Regions from separate parts of the Butyrivibrio proteoclasticus B316 genome, predicted to be linked through region 1. Evidence: a T-box and tRNA genes for the amino acid it is inferred to sense, from the RefSeq annotation. Region 1 holds a T-box; the other regions hold tRNA genes.

What was found. A T-box is a leader RNA that pairs with one kind of tRNA and senses whether it is charged. The one in region 1 lies ahead of thrS (threonine--tRNA ligase), so its partner is inferred to be a tRNA-Thr.
Region 2: it has a tRNA-Thr gene. The T-box ahead of thrS (threonine--tRNA ligase) is inferred to sense a tRNA for this amino acid. The anticodon was not compared.
Region 3: it has a tRNA-Thr gene. The T-box ahead of thrS (threonine--tRNA ligase) is inferred to sense a tRNA for this amino acid. The anticodon was not compared.

The regions. Positions count from the first base shown of each region.
Region 1 is NC_014387.1:735,347-743,716, reverse strand. Features, by position in the region: gene thrS (threonine--tRNA ligase) at 1-1,554, opposite strand, end outside; T-box leader at 1,652-1,865, opposite strand; gene BPR_RS03020 (NUDIX hydrolase) at 1,936-2,322, opposite strand; gene BPR_RS03015 (MerR family transcriptional regulator) at 2,325-3,515, opposite strand; gene BPR_RS03010 (DNA-deoxyinosine glycosylase) at 3,629-4,108, opposite strand; gene BPR_RS03005 (NUDIX domain-containing protein) at 4,403-4,897, opposite strand; gene BPR_RS03000 (HD domain-containing protein) at 4,923-5,513, opposite strand; gene BPR_RS02995 (SDR family oxidoreductase) at 5,554-6,363, opposite strand; gene BPR_RS19560 (GNAT family N-acetyltransferase) at 6,468-7,067, opposite strand; gene BPR_RS02985 (class I SAM-dependent methyltransferase) at 7,100-7,858, opposite strand; gene BPR_RS02980 (HAD family hydrolase) at 7,905-8,370, opposite strand, start outside.
Region 2 is NC_014387.1:2,774,615-2,782,984, forward strand. Features, by position in the region: gene glmS (glutamine--fructose-6-phosphate transaminase (isomerizing)) at 1-848, shown strand, start outside; gene BPR_RS11480 (PilZ domain-containing protein) at 946-1,560, opposite strand; gene BPR_RS11485 (ABC transporter ATP-binding protein) at 1,738-3,525, opposite strand; gene BPR_RS11490 (ABC transporter ATP-binding protein) at 3,541-5,325, opposite strand; tRNA gene BPR_RS11495 (tRNA-Thr) at 6,095-6,167, shown strand; gene BPR_RS11500 (zinc-ribbon domain-containing protein) at 6,373-8,343, shown strand.
Region 3 is NC_014387.1:1,667,479-1,675,848, forward strand. Features, by position in the region: gene BPR_RS06820 (L,D-transpeptidase) at 1-598, shown strand, start outside; gene serC (3-phosphoserine/phosphohydroxythreonine transaminase) at 848-1,927, shown strand; gene BPR_RS06830 (phosphoglycerate dehydrogenase) at 1,951-3,120, shown strand; gene BPR_RS06835 (DUF1015 domain-containing protein) at 3,243-4,481, shown strand; gene glgB (1,4-alpha-glucan branching protein GlgB) at 4,559-7,096, shown strand; tRNA gene BPR_RS06845 (tRNA-Thr) at 7,201-7,273, shown strand; gene BPR_RS06850 (adenine phosphoribosyltransferase) at 7,401-7,925, shown strand; gene BPR_RS06855 (RelA/SpoT family protein) at 7,930-8,370, shown strand, end outside.

The DNA.
Region 1 (8,370 bases):
TATTCCCTCTTCATAGAGCTTTGCCATGATTTCTTTTGCATAATCAAGGTATTTATCAGATACTGGCAACACCTTAACCTGCACAGGTGAAAGCCAGACAGGAAATTTACCGGCATAGTGTTCTATCAATATACCCATGAAACGATCTATTGAGCCAAATACAACTCTATGAAGCATGATTGGGCGATGCTCCTTACCATCTTCGCCTATGTACTCAAGATCAAATCTCTGCGGAAGCTGGAAATCAAGCTGTATTGTTCCGCACTGCCATGTTCTTCCAATAGAATCCTTCACATGGAAATCAAGCTTAGGCCCGTAGAATGCGCCATCACCTTCATTTATCTTATATGGTTTTCCCATTCCCTCTACTGCTGCCTTAAGTGACTCTGTTGCCAACTGCCAGTCTTCATCACTTCCGATGGAGTTCTCTGGTCTTGTAGAAAGCTCTATCTCATATGGAAAACCGAACTTAGAATAAACTTCATCTATAAGCCTCATTACACCCTGAATCTCAGAAAGAACCTGGTCTTCGCGCATAAAGATATGTGCATCATCCTGTGTAAAGCATCTTGCGCGCATGAGTCCATGCAGTGTCCCGGACTTCTCTGCTCTGTGGACAATTCCAAGTTCTCCGCATCTGATTGGAAACTCCCTGTATGAATGAGGCTTAGACTTATAGACCAGCATTCCTCCCGGGCAGTTCATCGGCTTAATGGCATAATCCATATCATCCACGCTTGTTACATACATGTTATCTCTGTAATGATCCCAATGGCCTGACTTTTCCCAAAGCGCCTTTGTCAGCATTATAGGTGTGGATATTTCCTGATAACCCTCGCGAACATGTATTTTTCTCCAATAGTCAATCAGAAGATTTTTAAGTACAAGTCCCTTGGGGAAGTAGAAGGGAAGTCCTGGCCCTTCATCCATCAGCGCAAACAGTTCAAGTTCTTTCCCCAGCACTCTGTGATCTCTTGCCTTAGCCTCTTCAAGCTGGTGAAGATGATCATCCATCAAAGATGCCTTAGGAAAAGAGATTCCGTAAATTCTTGTAAGCATCTTATTGTGCTCATCTCCTCGCCAGTATGCCCCTGCTACCGATAGAAGCTTAACCGCCTTAATGTGACTTACATTGACGATATGTGGACCTGCACAGAATTCCGCATAATCTCCCTGTTTGTAAAAAGAAATCACTTCACCTTCAGGTAGTTCTCTTATCATCTCAAGTTTGAATGGTTCGTCCGCCTTTTCCATATATGAGATAGCATCCTTCTTTGACATCTCATAAACCTGTAGCGATAAGGATTCCTTGATAATCCTTCGCATTTCATCTTCTATAGCGCCCAGGTTATCTTCATTAAAAGAAAAACCAAAATCAAAATCATAGTAGAAACCATTTTCAATTGCAGGTCCTATGGCGCACTTTGCCTGCGGATAAAGACGCTTTACAGCCTGTGCCAGGACATGAGCACTTGTATGCCAAAAAGCTTTCTTTCCATCATTGTCATCAAAAGACACCTCCATCACCTGACCATCTCTTTGTAATACTTTCATAATGTGTTGCTCCTTTCTAGAATAGATTATTAGTCTCTGCAACAACATAAGAAATAGTGTTTTTCAAACTAAAAAAGCACCCAAAAGATCCATTGATCTTAAGGGTGCATGATGCACGGTTCCACCTTAACTTTTCACTTCAGATTCTAACAAATCCTATCCTTTGACGCAGGCATACGATAACGCTTACTGATGTTCAGCATTACAGCTCAGGAATGGTTTTCGTCTGTTATCTTCATAAATGACTTCCACCAAATGTCATTCTCTCTGGATGATTCATCGCAAACTACTCTTTCCGTCAACGCTTTTCTTATGTTATTGAAATGATTCTATCAAAAGTCATCTGATAATGTCAACATACGTTTTTACAAACCTGTCATTTTATTGATATTGTCCATTCATCGCCATTAACAATATACTGAAACTCGGTAAGCTCTTCACTATCCATAAGTCTTTTACTGTGCATCCGGTTTCTTCCATAACCTCTCTTCTGGCAGCTTCTTCTATTGACTCTCCATCTTCTACTCCGCCCGCAGGTATTTCCCACTCCAGATGTCCCACAGTATATCGCATTTCTCTGATCATCAATATCTCATCTTTATCATTAAAGACAACTATTGAAACACCCTCATGATGGTGATGAATCTGGTGATATTTTTCAATGATATACCCACTTGGAAGCTTGACTTTATCTGTATATAACGAAAATATCCCACATTCATATACTTTGTTTCTATCAAGTCTCTCCGGAAAGAGCTTATTATCCATCCTTAACCCTCTCTCTTATAACAATGATAAAATGTGCTATCCATATCTACAGTAACAGAGCCATCTTTCAGCAACACAGTTGCAAAGTATTTTTCTATAGCATCCCTGTTGTCCTCAAGATATTTTCCGCCCTCGGGGTATTTCATTTGCATTCTGTCAAAAAGAGCATCAGTGCTATCGAATGCTAATGGCCCCGGAAGCGCTATCTTTTCTACTCTATCGAAGTTCTCTGATAAAAGCGCCTCAAATTCTGCGTCTGCCTGCCTTCTTTCTTGTCTCTTTTTAAGGGCAAAAGAAATATCTAAACTAGCTTCAGTTAAACACTTTTCCCAGAAATTGTATTCCTTCACTGCTTCCCCATAATGATTAACAGAAAACATACCGCCTGGTGCCAGCACTTGCGCCACATTTTGGATAAAGTAAGCATCATCATGCAGATAAGATAATAGATAATGTGCAATAATCTTATAATACTTCTTCTCTCTAATCTTTTCCCACGTCTCATCTTTTTCAAGATTACTGAAAAAAATCTGAATATCAGATCCTTCCGGAAGCGTCTCTCGATTATCCTCCAGATAATTGTAGAGATCAGCAGCCCAATTTCCGTGAATGTCTACACCTAATACATTGAAGCCCTTGGGAATACGATCCCAGTTCTTTCTCCACAAAAGGCCGTAGCTGCAACCAAGGTCAAGAACAGTATCATTTTCTTCAAATGATAAAGAATTAAAAATCTTTTCATACCACTCAATTCCGTCTGCAGCATGTTCCGCAGCATACCATCTGCGCTCATCCGCCCCCTGACTCATTTCCATTTTTCTTATAATGTCTGCAATATCGTCCCAGTCAGGATTTTCATCAAACCTTGCAAGCGCTGATTCTATGCACTTTGCAGCCTTTTGAAGTTCATATATTTTCTGATCCATCATTTCAAGCTGTTTCTCGAGGATTTCTCTTATAGAACTCTGTTCATAATTCTCAAGACTGCACTTGATCTCTTCAAGACTAAATCCAATATGCTTGAGCGCAATAATCTTTTCAAGAATTATCAGTGAGCTTTTGTCATAGAGTTTGTAATTGCCATCGGAATGCCCAACAGGCTTAAGCAGCCCTTTTTCATCATATATACGAAGCGCCTTAGTTGATACTCCTGCCTGCTTTGCAATTTCTCCCGATGTCATTTTTTCCTTCATATTGATGCCCTCCTTTTTAGGTAAATGCATTTTTAGAAACTAAGTAATACAGATGATTCGTACGTACTTCATCCTTTGATTACTTAATGGTAAGGGCTGCCCCAAGGGCAAGGTCAATACTTTTTTATAATCTCCCAAGCACTCAGAAGCTTTTCCTTATTCCAGGCAGCATTGGCGGGACTTGTAGATGGAAGACATATTGCAGGCCTTTTGATGACAGGCCCTGTATACTTTTCATAATACTTAAGTGCCGTTTTACCATTGACATATATTGTCTTGATATCCGCTGTGTTTAATATACGGCTTAAGTCGTTTGGCACTACATTAGTGATACTGGAGTCCGACGAACCGACAATATCGCAAGACTGTATCACATCCCATAATGCAATCTTGTTCCTTATCAAAAGAGCTTTCTTCTCCTCAATCGTCCCTGGCTCTTCCTCTTCGAATACTCCGGAAACCACCTTCCAAAATCTATTCTGCTTATGCCCATAGAAAAATCCTTCTTCTCTTGATTTAACAGAGGGAAAACTTCCCAGAATAAGTATTTTTGAACTCTTATCATATATTGGTTCAATTGGATGTATAACCATAATTAAGTCACCCCTTCCTCCATCCATCCAACATATATGCACACTCTTTTATAGTACAAGATGGCAACAAAAAAGAGAACCGCAAACTAATGCGATTCTCTAATGTTTACTGCCGGCGACCGGGATCGAACTTTTAGTAGTCTCGTAAAGCCGCAGAGAAAGGGGTCTCGCCGACCACGCCTCTTTTTTGTACCAAATTTGTACCACTTTTGTATGATAAAGGATTCACATATTTACTGAATATTATCGGTTTTATAAGCGCTGTTTTTTGGGACCTTTATCGGCTTTTTCGACTTATTTCAAAAAGTTCTTACACATATCAAAATGCATACCCGAACAATTATTTTCTCTTGCAATCACTTCATCAACCTCACTAATCTTGTACCATTTATGGTCGTCCACCTCTACAGAATCAGCAAATTCTGATTTCTTTACATATGCTATAAATCCAATCATTATCAGCTGCTTCGGCTCAAAGTAATAGCTGGACACATATTGGCATTCTGTTACTATCTGCCCTGTTTCTTCTTTAACTTCCCTGGCTACGGCTTCTTCAATTGTTTCACCCTCAACCATATATCCCGAAACAACTGTCCATTTATCTTCAGAAATATAGTTCTGTTTTAAAAGCAGAATTTCATTAAGCTCATTCACCACCAGAACTTCTACGACAGGGATTGGATTTCTTCCATAAATCCGCTTGCAGGAAGGACAAATCTTACAGTCATCATCACCGCATTTTATATCTTGAAGCTCATGTCCACATTCTGCACAGAATTTAAATAGCATTTCTTGTCTCCCCCATCAGTCTGCATTAGTCCAGCGTATAACTGTCTTTTTCTACCAAATCATATATATCTTTGGATGCTTTCTCTTCAAAATATGCTTTCAGACGCATATTGGAATCCCATTTTGCCTGAGGATAATTTCCATGGCGGCTTTTGACATCATTCATGCGTTCTTCGATGTTCATCACACCTTTACTTCCGGCCAATGCATCACAAAGTTGGATCAGTCTGTCATAATCATCAGCTGAAAGTTTCCCCAACTCAGTCTGAATCAGCTCATACTCCTCATCTGAAGTATCAACCTTACCAACATACTCATCAACTCTCATGTTGTTGAAGGAATGTGTAAGGCACACTCTGGCAACTTCATCATATCCCAAGGACATCATGTATGAATATCCATCAGAAACATGTTTCAAATAGCTTACTCCAAACTTTCTTCCAATATCATGAAGGAGTCCTAAAATATAGGCTTTCTCCGGATTCATCCCCTCACAGCCTAAAGCAATCTTCTCTGCACAATGCGCAGCAACACGGCTGTGATTCCCCCATGGTCCAGGATTATACTTCTCTGCTTCCTCTAAAAGTCTTTCTGCTTCCATTCTTGTTGGTAGCATATTTCCTCCCATTACTCGGAATTATAAGTCTGCTGCAAAATCACCCTTTTCCCGAATTATTCTTAATTTCAAATCCATTGTCTTTTGCGCATTTCATCAAAGCTTTAGAAACATCACTAAAAATGACACCATATCTCTTTGCTTTACTGCAGTCCATCCACAAATTGTGCCTTGCAGGTGCATCTTCTAGCCGAATTTCTAACCCAAGTTCTTCTATAAACTGACTTGTTATCTCATACATGGATTTTGTAGTTTCACTGCCAAAATTATAAATTCCGCCCGGCAATGATATTACATTTTCCATGTTTTCAGCGACTTCTTTTACGTAAGTGATGCCTCTATATTGCCGAGAACTAAACGCAACCGCATCCTTAGCATTTACAATGTTCATGTAGTAATTGGACTTTTTTACGTAATAGTCATACATCCATTCAGCGCGAAGCATAACTGCATCAGGGCAGATATCAAGCACCCTCTGTTCCATTTCAAGTTTATACTTTGCATAAATGTTTGCCGGATTAACATTTTCTTCTGTATAAGGCCCATTGTCTTCAAGTCCGCCATATACCTGATCAGAGCTAAAGCAGATAAGCTTTCTCCCTTCGCATGCTTTAGCAAGAAACACCGGCAGCTGAACATTTGCAATATATGATGACTCCGGATTTTTCTGGCATTCTCCAATATCTGAAATAGCTGCAGTATTCACAATAGTATCTGCACCGCTCTCACTAACAATTCTCTTGATATGATCCAAAGATGCATTTCTAAGTGATGGTGCGGCCACCACATCTTTGCAGATTTTCATTAATTTACTGCCAACAAACCCTGTTGTTCCTGTTACAAGTATCATTTATATGTCGCTCCGTCATAATGATAAACTATGCCCTAAGGGCAAGGTCAATTATCTTCGTCAAAACACTTATCCAATGTTAAAGAAAGTACAATAGCCTCTGCTTAGTTTCCTAATTTTCTTCTTGCAATGATTCTGCTCCCGGCATGGCCAATTTGAAATTCTCTTTTAATATACATTGAATCCGTTCCACCGCAATTTCTTGCATCAAATGCTCCATCAGATGGATAGCCTTCGATATAATCAAAGCCATTTTCTTCTGCATAACCGCAGGCATATTCCAATAGTGAGTCTGCTATTCCCATTCCCCTCATATCAGGGGCCACGATATAGCATACTATAGCTAACACCTTGGAATCCGAATCTATCCCCTCCCAGCTTTCAGGATCATTTTCTCTACTGTGCCTGAAGTAGTTTTCTTTTAAATCAGCATTGCAGAATCCAACAATCTCTCCACCAGAAATTGCAACAAATCCGTTTAATCTACCGTTCTTAACCAATTCATATGCATAATTTCTTTTACTGAAAGGCCGTTCATTTTCTGGGAGTGCGCTTCTTTCTGCTTCCTTCTGCTCAGTCCAATGATGCCAAACACAATAACAACCTTTTTGCTCACTACCATCTGAAAACGCTCTATTATCAAAATATGCTACATATTGCTCTGCCATATCAGGCGTCAATTTGTGTACACTAATATTATTCATATATCTTTATTCCTCCATACCCATGCCTCTTATTAGTTACACTTAATTCCAATCGCCGTAAACTCACCAGGCAGCCTTTCATCTTCCCAGGAAGGGTGCTCATCAAACTGTTTTAAAGAAAAACCATTTCTTAGCATAGAATTTATGATTTCGCTTATCGTGTATTTTCTATAACTGCATTTGGGGATGCTTTTTCTTATTTCTTCATCGTAAAATCTGGCATGTGCCATTTCACCTTCAAATATATCAGTAGAGAAATAGCTCCCCGTAGGCTGTTCCAGCTTTAAACTATCATAGATTTTTGTAAAAGGATGAAAATCACTACAGATTATCTTTCCGCCTGGCTTAAGAATAGCATTCATCATTTTCATAAACTCATCTATATTGTGAAAATAGTGAAGTATTCCTCCCTCCATAAAAACTACATCAAAGTATTCAGCATACCTACCAAGGTCTATTTCAAGCACATCCCCAACTTCAAAAGTAATCTCAGTATTTGCAGCAGCAGCTACTTCCATAGCATACTTTTTGTTATCTTCAGAAATGTCAAAAATAGTGACATCTGCCCCAAGAAGTGCCAGCGGAATTGCTTTCTTTCCGCAAGATCCGCAGATATTTGCAATCTTTATACCTTCAAAGGAATCAAAATATACGGCATATTTTTTGAGCATTCCTATAGGATCCGCTATATCCTTCTGTGCTCTTTCTTGTGGTGTTCCGCTTGCCTTAACCCAAAAGTCATAGGCATCATACTCCCATGCTTTTTTATGCAGCTCACTATAATCCCGCATCGATACCCCTCCCATAAATAATTATGCTTTGGTTCTTATCCCCTAACTAATTATTCTCAAATTTCCATCCAAACAGCTCTATTACCGCGTTCAGATCATCCACCTCAAAATCTGCCTGTTCCTCTTCGCCAAGAGCATCCCAGTATTTCCACATCCCTTGCTTCACACGAACAGTCTTCATACCTATTTTCTTTGCAGGTATTATGTCATTATCAACCCTATCTCCGATCATGACAGCATTCTCAGGCTTACAACTAGCTCTTGATAAAGCAAGTTCAAATATTCTCCTGTCCGGCTTCTCTAATCCTTCTTCTGCAGAAGCAATAACAATATCTATGAACTTTAAAACACCATGCTTTTCTAATCTGGCTGCTGTTCCCGGAAGCTGATTAGCAATGACTCCAATTTTATATTTCTTACTCAATCGCTCAAGGCACTCATATGACTCCGGAAACAATTCCTCATCTTCACTTCTCCAGCGAGGTCTTTCTATTCCGTATTCTTGAATCAGC
Region 2 (8,370 bases), 1.5 Mb from region 1:
CTGAATTTACATATACCAACCCTGTTATCAAGCCAGGAACTCTTGTTATCGCAGTTTCACAGTCAGGTGAGACAATCGATACACTTGAAGCTATCAAGTTTGCCAAGAAGAAGGGCGCCAAGGTTCTCTCTATTGTTAACGTTAAGGGTTCAACTATAGCAGATAACAGTGATTACTGCATTTATACACATGCAGGCCCGGAAATTGCTGTAGCCAGCACTAAGGCTTTTACCAGCCAGGCCTCTGTTTTCTATCTTCTTGCTATACATGCAGCAAGACTTAACGGACTTCTCTCAACTGAGGAAGTTGCACATTATTTAGACGAGCTTAACAGAATTCCTGAGATCATCACTCAGATTCTTGATAAGAAGTCATTTATCCAGAAGATGACTAACAAGTTCCTCTCACACGATCAGGCATTTATGATTGGTCGAGGTCTTGACTATTCACTCCTTTTGGAGGGATCACTTAAGCTCAAGGAAATTTCATACATTCATTCAGAGGCTTATGCATCCGGAGAACTCAAGCATGGTACCATTGCCCTTATTACGAATGGTATTCCTGTTGTTGCTCTTGTAACACAGTCAGCGCTTGCTTCCAAAGAGTATTCAAACATCAGAGAGGTTCAGTCTCGTGGTGCCAGCGTACTTCTGATCACAAGACAGTCTCTGTACAAAGATATGAACATTCCTGAGGAAGACACTTTCATTCTTCCTGAAATGGATGACCTGTTCATGACATTCCCTGCAGCAGTTGTAATGCAGCTTATTGCTTACTACACATCTTCTGCCAAGGGCTACGATGTTGATAAGCCACGTAACCTTGCCAAGGTTGTTACAGTTGAATAAACATGTTAAAAAGCTCAGCCGGTTCGAAAACCAGCTGAGCTTTCTTATAAATAATTAAATTACAAATCTAAAATACTAAAATCAGGTGCTATTCAATTTATAACGCTGCCTGTTTAGCATCAAATATGGCCATAGCAGTATTCTTCCTGGCATGCTCTATCTTTTTATCCATTATAAAGCTAAGTGCTCTCGGGCCAATATTCTCAATCTCACAGCCAATGGCATTATAAGTACCAATAGTAAACTCTCTTACTATTACTCCTCGAATAGTCATTTTAGCACTGTTTGCATCCTTGGCAAATTCCACCTTAACTTCATCGCCAATCTTAAATCCTGAATTCTTGCCAACTATCAGTGAAATACCACGCATGGAAATATCATGTATAACAACACTTATATTAGCTGAATGGTTGATAACTGCATTTCCAATTATCTGCACAGGATATCTCTCTGCCCTACGCTGATTGTCTGCAATAACGATTTCTCTTCCGGTAACAACATGGAAATCTGTCCCTGCAAAATCAACTCTGCTGATGGTGTCTGCCTGGAACATATGCTTGTCACCGGTAATTGACTCCTCATATTCAAAATTGGCATTTGAAATGATATCAAGCAATCTTCCATCGCAATACACCGGTGTAATAAGAAGGCCATCACCGTATCTGGTAAGAACAGTGGCTTCAACAGTGCGATTCTGATTGTTATGAACCATACTAATGGTTATTTTTGTTGCTTGCGGTATATCATATATTTTCATGGGAAATATAATATATCATAATTGTGAATAAATTGTGAATTAATTATAAAAACGATAATCCAAAATCCAGTTTCCACAATATAATTTCACATACCCAATAGCTCTTTGAAAGTATGATTCTAAAGTTAGGCATCAGCCCACCTCCAGACCTTCCATCTGAGCAGTATAAAGGTGATAATAATCTCCCTTTTTGGCCATAAGCTCATCATGGCTTCCGCACTCAGTTATACCACCGTCATTGATATACATGATCTTATCGCATTTAGTAATAGTAGAAAGTCTATGCGCAATGATAAAGCTTGTTCTTCCTGTAAGCATAGCGTCAAGGCCCTGCTGAAGAGCTTTCTCAGTCTGTACATCAATACTTGAAGTTGCTTCATCAAGAACAAGAATTGAAGGGTCTGATAAAAGAGTTCTGGCAAAAGAAATCAGCTGCTTCTGTCCCTGTGACAAAAGAGCACCTCTCTCTTTTACCTCAGTCCTGTAGCCATCCTGCATACCCTTGATAAAGCTATGTGCACAGACTGTCTTACTTGCCCGCCTTATCTCAACTTCAGTAGCGTCGAGCTTACCATATCTGATATTGTCTTCAATCGTACCTGAGAAAATAAAGCTATCCTGAAGCATGATTCCCATTTGAGAACGAAGAGACTGAAGCGTAACTTTAGAGATGTCCTGTCCGTCAATAAGGATCCTTCCACTATCCACATTGTAAAATCTCGATATCAGGCTGACTATCGTACTCTTTCCTGCTCCGGTTGGTCCTACAAGAGCAACGCTCTCTCCCGGCTTAACGCTAAATGAAACGTTATGAAGTATCTCTTTTCCCTTCTCATAGGAAAAAGAAACATTCTCAAAAGTAACTTCTCCGACAACCTTGGGCATCTCTATAGCATCCGGCTCATCATCTACAGTTACAGGCTCATCCATAGTTTCAAAAATTCTCTCTAGATAGGCCATATTGTTGATAAAGCCGTTAAAAATATTACCAAGATTCATGATAGGCTGCCAGAATCTTGATGCATAGCTTGAAATAGCCACAATTGTACCAAGAGTCTCACTTCCATGTGAAAAGATAAAGAGGCCAAACAGGAAAATTGCTGCCCTTACCAGAACAGAAATAGTGTCAATTCCCGGCCATACAAGGGTACTGTAGCCGACAGCTGTCATCCAGGTCTTTCTGCAGTTACCAGAAAGAGTCTTGAAAATCTCAGCATTTTCATCCTCTCTTGCAAAGATCTGTGTAATTCTTGCTCCAACAATGTTCTCCTGTAAATAGGCATTGAGGTTTGAGTTCTTGTTGGATACTGCCTGCCAGGCTTTTCTCTGTTTATTCTTGATCCAGAACATGAAAGCCATGAGGAAAGGAACGCCTGCGAGTACTACAAGGCTAAGGCTCACATCAACTGCGAACATAAACACAACAATAAATACAAGGTTGATGATTTCCAAAACTACGTTTATAAGGCCGTTACTGAGCATATCAGAAACTGAGTTTACATAGTTAACTACTCGCACAAGGATCTTACCCTGTGGTCTGTCATCATAGTATTGGAAAGGTAACTTTTGTAAATGCTTAAATAGATCTGATCTGATCTGGTAAATAATATCCTGGCTGACATTTACCATAATGTGTGAACGAATCGTAGTAAAGATAACGCTCAATATATAAAAGCAGGAAACTGCTACAACAAGTCCATACAACATATGAACATTGCCACTTGGTATAGCTTCATCAAGTGCCTTCTGCACGATCATCGGGCTGGCCAGTGCTGCCGCACCACCAAGAGCTGACAGAACGAGTGCAAGCACCATTTTTCCCGCATGTTTCTTGATATAAACCCATGCCCTCAACAGGTGGCGCAGGTCAAAAGGCTCTTCAAGAATTTCATCTTCTTTATATGTATTTCTTCTTGCCATGATTATTCTCCTTTCTCACGCACCTGCCTGCAATTTAACAAGTTCAGCATAGTAACCGCCAAGCTTTATAAGCTCTTCATGCGTTCCGCGCTCTTTGATCTCACCATGCTGCATGATGAGGATCTGGTCCGCATCCTTAGTTGTGGAAATTCGCTGAGCAATAATGATCTTGGTACATGGGAAATCAAGATGACGCAGGCTATCCTGGATTTCTTTTTCCGTCTCGAGATCCACAGCGGAGGTCGTATCATCAAGTATCAAAATAGATGGTCTTACCGCCAGAGCTCTAGCAAGAGATATTCTCTGTTTCTGTCCTCCTGACAGGCCGACACCTCTTTCTCCGACTATCGTATCGTAACCTTCAGGCATCTTGGCAATAAAGTCTGAAGCTGCAGAGTACTTGGCAAATCGAACTACTTCTTCCTTGCTGATATTGCTGTCACCGTAAGCTATGTTTCCATCTATAGTATCCGAATAAAGGAGTACATCCTGGGTTGCAAGTCCTATATTCTTACGAAGCTGGTTTAATTTGAGCTTATTCACATTTATTCCATCTATCAGGATTTCTCCCTCTGTAGGTTCATAGAACCTTGGAATCAGATGAATAAGGGATGTTTTACCACATCCGGTTTCTCCCATGATTGCGATAGTCTGTCCGGGTTTGGCGGTAAAAGAGATATGCTCAAGGACAGGGAGTTTGGCATCCGCATACTGGAATGATACATTCCTAAACTCAACCTCTCCTTTGAATCTGTCTGGAACATCAACTGCATCAGGAGCATCCACAATTTTAGGCTCTGAATAGTAAATCTCCATAACCTTGGCAGAAGCAGCAGAGAATCTCTGGAATTCGTTCATAACGTTACCAAGCTGTCTCATAGGGTTTGCAATTGCCCAGATAAGGCCCGAAAATGATACGTACTCACCCATTGTCATCTCACCGCCTATGAGGAACAAACCACCTGCCAAAAGCAGAATAACTCCCAAAAGGTTTGCAAGTGTTTCTACAAAGGGATAGAAACGAAGCCAAATGCGAGCAGTCTTTTTGTTGGTATCCCTATAATCTGTATTACAATCATCAAATTTGCTGATCTCATAGTCTTCTCTTGCAAAAGCTTTGACAACTCTGTTACCTGCTATATTCTCCTGGGCAACTGTATTCATATACGCAAGCTTCTCACGAAGAAGTGCATGCATAGGCGCAACCAGAAGTTTGAAAACATAAATAATAAAGAAAATAAGCGGAGCTACGATAAGAAGGTTAAACGCAAGCTTCCAATCCATGATGATAAAATAGATTGCAGTTGCGGAAACCAGAGAAAAAGCCTCCACTACCATTCTCACAACCCAGGCAACCATGTGTCTTACAGCATCAAGGTCACCTGTAACCCTTGTCATAAGGTCACCTGTCCTATAGGTACTGTAGAACTTCATGTCCTGTCTCTGTATTTTGTTATACAGGAAATTTCTGACTCTAAAGAGCACTCCCTGAGATACATGCTCATAAGCCATGCAGTCCAGATATACGATGATACATCTGAGCACAGTGAGCCCTACCATGAGCGCAAGGAGTTTAAAGAACTGATCCGAATGCTCAGCCATGTTCTGTCTGGCACCCTCTCCGGTCAGGAATTCATCTACAATTTTGCCAGAAAAAAAAGGCACTGTAAGCTGCAACATATTGTAAACAACCGTGCCTAATACTGCGCAGATATAAATGAATCTGTTCCCTTCCATATTGTCCCATAACCATTGCAATCTGGTCCTGGGATACTTCCACTTTCTGTCTTTCCTTTTCATAATGATCACCCCGTATGTAGCATATAATAAAGTTTGCTATAGATTTGATTCTATTACCACCAAAATAGGATTGCAATAAGATTTTGCGCAATATTCTTATCATTTTCAAGCATTTACTAATCATAAATTGTTATGCCCAAAGACGGCCCTTTTATCCACGCAGTGTTATTGCCTGCTCGTCACTGACAAATGCAGATTTTCTTAGATGTTTCCGCATTTTTTCTTTTATTGATGCATGCTCAGCTAAACTTGCAGGACGGATAAGATATCTACTAAATGAAAATGACAAAGCTCGCAAAAGCGAGCGTATTAAAAAGAGAAGAACTCAATCTTTCAAGTAAACTTGAAGAAGTTGAGTTCTTCTCTTTTTATAGATGCTACGCATCGTATGTCATTTTCATATTTTCAATACTTAACGCTCCGTCCTGCTTCAAACAAAGCTTCGCATGCATCGTAAAAAAATGCTATGGAAACATTAGAAAATCGCATTTGCCATCTCAGACTCGCATGCAACAACATCTGCTTGAAACCGGGCCGAGGATGTGAGTACTTTGAGCCATAGAATAGACGGCTGAATATGTAAATCCATGAAATCCCGGCAGGAGTGGCAAAAAAATGCCTCTTGCGTAAGCGAAAGGGCCTTCAGGCGGATTGGGCGCGGAGTGAATACTCTGCGAATAGTAACAGCATGTTATCTGAATATGCTTTTGGGATTGACAAAGCTAACAGGTGGTTGTTATAATATCGTTTGTGACTCCAAGGAGTTCAAGCTGTTGTAGCACAGTCGGTAGTGCGTCGCATTGGTAGTGCGGAGGTCACGAGTTCGATTCTCGTCAGCAGCTTTGCCCTAAACCGTTTGGTTTGGGGCTTTTCTTTTTTGTTATTCTCAATTTCCCGTTTTCACAAAAAACCTACCAATTTTATAAAATCCCAAATTGAATCTACTTTCAGGAGTCTTTTACTTTCTGTGCATCACCACCTATGATAGTATTAATCAGGCAAGGATAAGTTTATAGCAGTGCTATAGAACAGAGAGATATTGAAAATATGAACGAAAAAATCAAATTGACAGAAATACCTGAACTGACAGCCATAGTTGATAATGAAGAAAACAAAAAAGAAGGTATCAATGTATCATCGTTATTCGTTAACTCTTCCAAGGTTATAAACTGGAAATGTGAAAAGGAGCATAGTTTCAAAGAAAAGGTAAGCCTGATGTACAGAAGGAAGCATAAGTGTTTCTATTGTACTGGTAGGCAAGTGTTGTCAGGCGAGAATGATCTAAAGACTCTATATCCTGAACTTGCAGCAGAATTTGATATAGAAAAAAACAATATAACACCTGATAAAATATCTCCTAAAGACACTGGTCTTTACTGGTGGACATGTAAAAATAGTCATCCAAGTTTTCAACAAAGTGTTGAGCATCGTGTAAGTAGGAATACAATCTGTCCTTATTGTACTGGAAGAAAAATCATTAGTGGTAAAAGCGATTTAGAAACACTTTTCCCTGAAATAGCAAAAGAATGGGATACATCAAAGAATAACGGAATTCTACCAAGTGAGGTATCTCCTTATTCTTACACTTCGTATAACTGGATATGTCCTAAAGGTCATTCATATAAGAAAAAGGTAATCAAGAGAACAAAGTTTCACAAGCCCATAGATTGCCCTAAGTGTGTAAAAGCTTACTCAACATCATTTCCAGAGCAAGCAATTTATTACTATGCGAAAAAATGCTTCCCCGATGCAATTAATAGATATAAAGAGCCTTTTGAAAAGGGAATGGAATTAGATATTTACATACCAATGTATAGATTGGGAATTGAGTATGATGGAATCGCTTTTCATAATGACGAAGGTCAGCATGATCGTGAACGCAGAAAATACTTGGCATGTCAAGAAATGGGGATAAGGCTTGTTAGAATCAAGGAATCTAAGGACACTTGGGAAGATACAGCCGATGATATTTTCTATATTAAGAAGAGAATGAAAGATATAGAGCTTTCTGCGTTTCTAAGTTTTTTGTTTGGAAGCCTATTCTCCTTCAGTATGTATACATTTAATACAGACAATAGTAAAGACGCATATTTGAACAGCCATTATGGCTTTCCGACAGATTTTGATATATCTAGAGACCGTCCTGAAATTCTAGAGTATTTAATAGATATTGACGACTCTTTCGGTTCTCAATATCCTGAATTAGCTTCTATGTGGTGCAAAGAAGCCAACGGACGGGTAACGCCTTTTATGTTCACATCAGGCTCTAACTTCATGGCAACTTGGGAATGCCCTAAATGCGGAAAAACTTGGAAGTCTCCTATATGTAGCATCGTTTCTAGAAAAGCTAAAAGCTGCAAAGAGTGCTCCATGAAAGCTAATGGACTAACTAATACAAGAGTAAAAACTCAAAAGAACGGAAGCCTTGCTGAAAAAAGTGGACTCCTACTACGACAATGGGATTATAAAAAGAATGGAAATCTTTCTCCGTATGAGATTCCTTTAAATTATAGCTTTAAGGTTGCATGGAAGTGCGATAGATGTGGATATGAATGGTCTAGCTCACCAAACTCGAGAATGCAGTCAAACAAGAAAATATCTGACTGCCCTCATTGTACTGGAAGAGTTCCAATGTCAGGAGTCGATGATTTTGAGACTTTATATCCTGAATTAGCAAAGGAATGGAATCATGATCTTAACAAAGTACTGCCATCTCAGATAAAACCATATTCAAACCATAAGTTTTATTGGAACTGCCCTAAAGGACATAAACCTTATGTCTCAACTTCAGGAAGCAGAATAAACGGACATGGTTGTCCTCTTTGCGCTCGAGCTATAGTTGGTGCGAAGAATTCGAAAAAAATAGGGCAATATGATGATAATGATACATTGATCAATACATATCAAAGTCTTCACGAAGCTGCAAGAGCACTGCAAGTAGTTCCAAATGCGATTTTCCAAGCCGTAAAAAGTGGACGAAAATCAAAAGGATTCTATTGGCGATATATTACAGATTAAAACATGTTAAAGGCTGTAGTGTAGATA
Region 3 (8,370 bases), 930 kb from region 1:
TATGGAACGCTATAGAAAGGGAGTTTCAGATATCATTCTCATTGGAAATGGTAAAAAAGGCGATGGGTCGCTTGTTGACAGAAATGCGGTATTTAAAAGTGTTAAGAATGCATTTCTTGTAAGCGGCAGCTTGGATACCGAGGAGAGAGCGGTAGATGCTTCTGAAGAAGGCACCGGGGATATTTTTGTGAAAGGCATTAGAGAGTTTAATGCCAAAGAAATGCTCGGAAAAACATACATTGAAGTGGATATGAACAAACAGCACCTTTATTACTATGTGGATGGCATTCTCAATATGGATATGCCTGTTGTTACCGGCAATGTTAATAGAGGACGCGCTACGCCTACCGGAATTTTTGATGTATACAATAAACGCTATCACACTTATTTGAGGGGCGCTGACTATGTGTCTTATGTGAATTACTGGCTTGGTGTTAATAAAGGAGTTGGCATTCATGATGCAAACTGGCGCAGCAAATTTGGCGAAGAAATATATAAAACTGACGGATCTCATGGATGCATAAATTGTCCTGAAGAAAAAGTATCACTTCTGTGGGAAGTTGTAGAGGTTGGGACACCTGTTGTCCTGTATTACTGATAAATACTTGAAGACTAAATTATTACTGGTAGTTTTTTTATCCGAAAACTACCAGTATTTTTTGTAAAATTACTAGAAATTTGTCAAAATAAATCATTTAATAACATTAATTATTGAATGACGATATTGACAAATTTTTTTTTGATAATACAATGTTTTTAAGGCTTGAATTTATCAGTTTAAACGGATAAAGAATTTTATCTATTAATCGTTAATGTAGCCAAAATACATGATCAGGAGGAGTAATATATGTCACGAGTTTACAATTTTTCTGCCGGACCAGCAGTTTTACCTGAGGAGGTTCTCAAACAGGCTGCTGCAGAGATGCTTGATTACAATGGATGTGGAATGTCTATCAACGAGATGAGCCACAGATCCAAGACCTTTGATAATGTTATCCAGACTGCTGAACAGGATATCAGAGATCTTATGAATATCCCTGATAACTACAAGGTGCTATTTTTACAGGGCGGAGCAAGCCAACAGTTTGCAGCTATTCCCCTTAATCTTATGAAGAATAAGAAGGCTGCATACATTATCACCGGACAGTGGGCCAAGAAAGCTTATCAGGAAGCACAGAAATATGGCGAAGCTATAGAAGTGGCCTCGAGTGCAGACAAGACATTCTCATATATCCCTGATTGTTCAGATCTGGATATTCCGGAAGATGCTGATTATGTATACATTTGCGAGAATAATACGATTTATGGAACTAAGTTTAAGACACTTCCTAATACCAAGGGCCATATTCTTGTTTCGGATGTTTCATCCTGCTTTTTATCAGAACCTGTAGATGTTACCAAGTATGGCGTTATCTACGGTGGAGTTCAGAAAAACGTAGGACCAGCCGGACTTGTCATCAGCATTATCAGGGAAGACCTCATAACAGATGATGTTCCATCCTACACACCTACAATGCTCAAGTGGAAAACACAGGCAGATAACGGATCTTTATATAACACACCTAACTGCTGGAGCATTTATATGTGCGGCCTTGTGTTCAAATGGCTCAAAGAGCAGGGAGGCCTCGAGGAAATGAAGAAGAGAAATGAAGCCAAAGCCAAGATTCTCTATGATTATCTTGATCAGAGCAAGATGTTTAAGGGGACAGTAAGACCTGAGGATCGTTCTCTTATGAATGTGCCATTTGTTACAGACAGCGAGGAGCTTAATGCTAAGTTTATAGCAGAAGCTACAAAGGCAGGCTTTGTAAGCCTTAAGGGACACAGAACTGTAGGCGGAATGAGAGCAAGTATCTACAATGCAATGCCTATCGAGGGTGTTCAGAAGCTTGTTGACTTCATGGATGAATTTGAAAAGAACAATTGATTGATATTTAGGAGGGAATAGACGTGTACAAGTATAAATGCATGAATCCGATCGCCAAGATTGGTCTTAATAATTTTACTGACAAGTATGAGGCCGTAGATAATGTAGATGACGCTGACGGAATCCTTGTCAGAAGTGCTAACATGCTGGAAATGGATTTTTCTGATAACCTTCTTGCGATTGCACGCGCCGGTGCCGGCGTTAACAATATTCCGATTGATAAATGTGCCGGAAAAGGAATAGTTGTTTTTAACACTCCGGGAGCTAATGCTAACGGTGTTAAGGAAATGGTACTTGCTGCTATGTTACTTGCAAGCCGAGATATCATTGGCGGAACAGAGTGGGTTAAGGCAAATGCAGGTGATCCGGATATTGCTAAGCTTACAGAGAAGAGCAAAAAGAAATTTGCCGGAACTGAGATCTTTGGTAAAAAGCTTGGAATCATCGGACTTGGCGCTATTGGTGTAAGAGTCGCAAATGCGGCAAGACAGCTGGGCATGGAGGTATATGGATATGATCCATATCTTTCAATTGATGCGGCATGGAGACTGTCTTCAGATGTTAAGCATGTTACTAATGTTGATGATATTTACTCTAAGTGCGATATTATTACAATTCATGTTCCTGCCCTTGATTCTACAAAGGGTATGGTTAATGAGGCTGCTATTTCCAAGATGAAGAAGGGAGTGATCCTCATCAACCTTGCAAGAGATATTCTTTGTAATGAAGCAGATGTTCTTGCGGGAATCAATTCCGGAAAGATCCGCAAATATGTAACTGATTTCCCAAATCCTACTATTGCAGGACATGACGGATGCATTGTTATTCCTCACCTTGGAGCTTCAACTGAGGAATCTGAAGATAACTGTGCTGTTAAGGCGGTTCTTGAACTCAAGGATTATCTCGAAAATGGTAATATTAATAACTCTGTTAATCTTCCTAACTGTGATATGGGAGTGTGCGCCGGACCAAGACTTGCCATCATCCACAAGAATGTAGCCAATATGATCAGTCAGTTTACATCATTCCTTGGAAATGCGGGTTACAATATCAAGGATATGAGCAATAAGTCAAGGGGAGACTATGCATATACACTAATTGACCTTGAAGATGAGATTGAAGATGCAATTGTAAGTAAGATAGAAAAAATCGATGATGTAATAAGAGTGAGAATAGTTCGCAAGGACGTGTAAAATCACTTATTTATGCTATAATTATCGGGTGGGAATCAGATTCCTGCCCGATTTTTACATTCGGACATCATTAATATTTTTATTATAGTTTGTTGTTTAGACTTTTTGTTGGGAGGACTATTATGGCTGATATCAAGCCTTTTAAGGCATTTAGACCGGCACAGGGTCTTGAGGGGAAAATAGCATCTTTACCTTATGATGTTTTTAACAGACAGGAAGCTTATGAAAAGGTACAAAGAGAGCCGGATTCATTTCTTGCTATAGACAGGCCTGAAACACAGTTTGAGCCGGGACATGATATGTATGCTCGGGAAGTTTATGACAAGGCCCGGGACATGCTACAGGCCAAAATGGCAGATGGCTCTTTTATACAGGATGAGAACCCTTGCTATTACATATATGAGCAGACTATGAATGGACGAACTCAGACTGGAATTGTCGCTTGTGCTTCCATTGATGATTATCTGGGTAATGTTATTAAAAAGCATGAGAACACCAGAGAGGAAAAGGAACAGGACAGGATAAATCATGTTTATACCTGTCAGGCTCAGACTGGCCCTATTTTTCTCTGCTACAGGAAGAATAAGCTGATCTCGGATCTTGTTGATAAGGTTAAAGAGGTTGATGAACCTATATATGATTTTGTTTCTGAAGATGGTGTCAGAAATAGGATCTTTATTATCTCTGATCTTGAGGAAACCGAGACTATTTGCAGGGTATTTACTACTATTAATTCTATTTATATAGCTGACGGACATCACAGATGTGCTTCTGCGGTCAAGGTTGGACTGAAAAAAAGAAAAGAGCTTGAAGGAAAAATTCGAGGAAAACTTGATTCTGACTATTTCCTGTCAGTTCTTTTCCCTGATGATGAGCTTATGATCATGGACTATAACAGAGTCGTCAAGGACCTTAATGGCTTATCTTCCAGCGAGTTTATGGATAAGCTAAAGAATTTGTTTGAAGTCACTGAGTCAGATGCTCAGGTTAAGCCATCTTGTAAAGGGGAATACGGGCTTTATCTTGACAATAAGTGGTACAGGCTTAATGCCAAAGATAGTATCAAATCATCGGATCCGGTAAAAGGGCTTGACGTATCGGTGCTACAGGATAATGTACTAGGACCGGTTCTTGGAATCGGAGATCCGAGGACAGATAAGAGAATAGATTTTGTTGGCGGCATCAGGGGACTTGATGAACTTGAAAAGAGATGCCATACAGACTGCAAACTTGCGTTTTCTCTTTATCCAACATCTATTTCCGAGCTGTTTGACGTGGCGGATGCAGGGCTTTTGATGCCTCCTAAGTCTACCTGGTTTGAGCCCAAGCTTCTTAGTGGCTTGTTTATACATGGCATTTGATTTTGTGTTAATAATATACACAATTAGTGATAAAATTATATGAGTTCTGAAAAATATATCATCTGGAGGGGAATGCAGTGACAAGTAAACTGTATAAAATGATGAACTGGCCCGAGATTGAAGAGATTATCTATTCTGATGGCGATAATCCTCATAGAATACTCGGCGCACATAAAGTTGGGAGCAGTTATCTGATTCAGGCTTTTTATCCTGATGCAGATACTATTAAAGTGAGGGTTGAGCAGACAGGCAAGGAATATGAGATGGAACTTGCGGATGAGGCAGGTTTTTTTGCAGCGCTGATTCCTTATACTGATAAGCTCAAATATAAGTTTGTTATCAAGGACGCAGAGGGTAAGGAGATTGTCAAAGATGATCCCTATGCCTTCGGACCTCTTATGGATAGAGAGGATTTCATTAAATTCGGAAGTGGCATTCACTACCATATTTATGAGAAACTTGGCGCTCATCCTATGGTCAGAAATTCAGTTGCAGGTACAGAGTTTGCTGTATGGGCGCCTTCTGCTGCAAGAGTCAGTGTTATTGGAGACTTTAACAATTGGGATGGCAGAACATGCCAGATGCACAGACTGGATCCTATAGGCATCTTTGAGATTTTTATTCCGGGAGCTGCGGAAGGTGATGGATACCAGTTTGAAATTAAGACCAGAAGCGGACTTGTCTATAAAAGACCGGATCCTTTTGCTTTTGAATCAAAAGGAGAAAATGGAGTTATTTCTGTTGTCAGAAGTCTGAAGCAGATCAGATGGACTGATGAGAAATGGCTTGCGCAGCGCAGCAAATTTGAACTCGATGAAGACCCGCTTTCAATTTGTGAGATTTCTCTTGAGGCATTTGCTGACAGACATAATGATAAGAGCAGTATGAAGGAAATTACTGCCGATATTCTTGAGTATGTCAAGAACCATGGCTTTAACACTATTGAACTTATGCCTGTAATGAAGCATCTTCCGGGACATTTTTATCATATCATGGACTTTTTTGCCCTGGATAATTCAAGCGGAAATACAAATGAGTTTATGGAATTCGTTAATACCATGCATAATTCCGGTGTCAGAGTGATCCTTGACTGGGTTCCGACATTTTTCCCTAAGTCATCATGCGGGCTTAGTGATTTTGACGGAAGGCCTCTGTTTGAGTATGAAGATCCCAGAATTGGAGTTCATCCCAAGTCAGGAGATATGATCTTTGACTATGGACGTAAGGAGGTTACTAACTTCCTTATTACAAACGCTCTTTACTGGATTGAGAATTTCCATATTGATGGTCTTAGAACATCCGACATTTCAAGAATTCTATACCTTGATTATGACAGAAAACCCGGTGAGTGGCTGCCTAATATCTATGGCGGTAATGAGAATCTTGAGGCTCTTGAATTCCTCAAACAGTTCAATACTATTATTCACAAGAATAATCCGGGAATTATAACAATTACCAAAGAAACAGCCTGCTGGCCGCAGCTTACAGACAGTGTAGATGAGGGCGGACTTGGCTTTGACTTTAAGTGGAACAATGGTTGGACAAGAGATTTCCTTTCATATATGCAAAATGATCCTCTATTTAGAGCAGGACATCACGATGAGCTGACATTCAGTCTCATATATAGCTATACTGAGAGGTTTGTACTAGCATTTACTCACGAGGATGTTGAAAAGGGACTCGAGGGCCTGTATTATCTGATGCCTGGTGATTCCTCACAGAAGATGGCTAATTTGCGACTTGCTCTTTCGTTTATGATGGTACACCCCGGACGTAAGCATCTGTACATGTCGCCTGATGCCCTTACAATTGATCAGTCTGTGTTTGTGGAGAATATCCTCAAAAAGCTTAATGAACTTTATTATGATCACGATGCTCTTCACGAACTTGATGGATCTGATAAGGGATTTGAATGGATCAACAATATGGCTTCTGATCAGTGCATGCTTTCATTTATCAGAAAGAGTACCGGTGACATGGAAACTCTTCTTGTTGTCGCTAATATGGCAGGAGTTGAGAGAGAATATGAGATTGGTGTTCCTGTAGATGGAAGATACACTGAGATATTTAACAGCGATAACCTCAGTTATGGCGGAACAGGTATCTTAAATGAAGGCAGGATTGAATCAAAGAGAAATGATATAGATGGCAGAAATTACAGCATTTCTATTAAGATTGCTCCTGTTTCTCTTGCTATCTTTAGCTTTACTCCTTATACAGAGCAGGAAAAGAAAATCCGTGCAATTAAGGAAGAAGAGGAAATAAGGAAAGAAAAAGAGCGCCAGGAAGCTTTAGAAGCTCTTAAGGAAAAACAGAGCCTCGAGGAGCAGAAACTCCTTGAACAGCTCAAGCTCAAATATGAAAAAGAGCTTGCGGAGCAGGAAAAAGCTATTGAAGAAAAATATGAGAAGATTGAGGAAGAGAGAATCTTTAGCATTGTCACAGATGCTGCCGTAAAGGGACTTAGCGCAGGAAAAAAGGCTGCGGACAGCAAAAAGACAGCTAAGTCTGCAGATAAGGTATCCAAGACATCATCCAGGACCGGCTCAAAGGAAACTTCAAAAACAGCAAAAAAGCCTGTTCCTAAAAAGACAAGCGGTAAATCCAAGAAATAATGACATAAAATCCTCTGCAAGATAAGTTCTTGCAGAGGATTTTATAAGTTGCTCTTGTATATTGCATTTCTCAAATGTATAATAAAATTTGTGTTTTGACACAAGCTGGAATGGCGCAGTTGGTAGCGCAACTGATTCGTAATCAGTAGGTCGAGGGTTCGAGTCCCTTTTCCAGCTTCTTTATTTTTGTAAAAGTAAATAATATTTTGTGATATAATTTAATATGAATTAATGTTTCACAGAGCAAAATTGCCTTAGGTTTCATATTGTATGGAACGAGGCAATGATATAGAGAGGATGAGAAATGAAAGATTTAAAAGATTACGTAAGAACAATACCTGATTTTCCTGAGAAAGGAATCATGTTCAGAGACATTACCTCTGTACTTCAGGATCCTGATGGCTTCCATCTTGCAATTGAGACAATGCAGAATATGGTAGCTGATCTTGATTTTGATGTTGTACTTGGAGCAGAATCAAGAGGTTTTATCTTCAGTGCACCTATCGCTTACAACAGAGGCAAGGCACTTGTTCCTGTACGTAAAAAAGGTAAGCTTCCATGCGAGACTATTGAGGTTGAGTACGACCTTGAGTATGGTAAGGCTGTCCTTGAGCTTCACAAGGATGCTATCAAACCTGGTCAGAAGGTTCTTCTTGTTGATGACCTTATGGCAACAGGCGGTACAATTGAAGCTATGATCAAGCTTGTTGAGAAACTTGGCGGAGAAGTTGCAGGTGTTGCAGTTCTCATGGAACTTAAGGGACTTAACGGTAGAGAGAGAATTAAGAATTACAGACTTGATGCAGCTATTAGCTATGAAGGGAAGTAATTAGATGCCCCAGAATTTCGACGATGGTAAAATTGAAGCCATAGAGGAGTTCCTTACACCTGATACATTGTATGAAGGGCTTATCAAGAGGGTCAGGAAATATCATCCATCGGATGATATTTCCCTTATTGAAAAAGCATACAATCAGGCTGCGGAAGCTCATCAGGGACAGTTACGTAAATCAGGTGAACCTTACATAATTCACCCTCTTTGCGTTGCTATAATCCTTGCTGACTTGGAAATGGATAAAGAGACCATAGCAGCAGGGCTTCTTCATGATGTCGTTGAAGATACCATCTGCACCAAGGAAGAAATTCAGGAATCTTTTGGAGCTGATGTTGCTCTTTTGGTAGATGGAGTTACCAAACTGACAGCTTTGCAGTTGTCTACTGATAACACTAACAAGACTCAGGAACAGATTGATATGCAGGCTCAGAATCTGCGT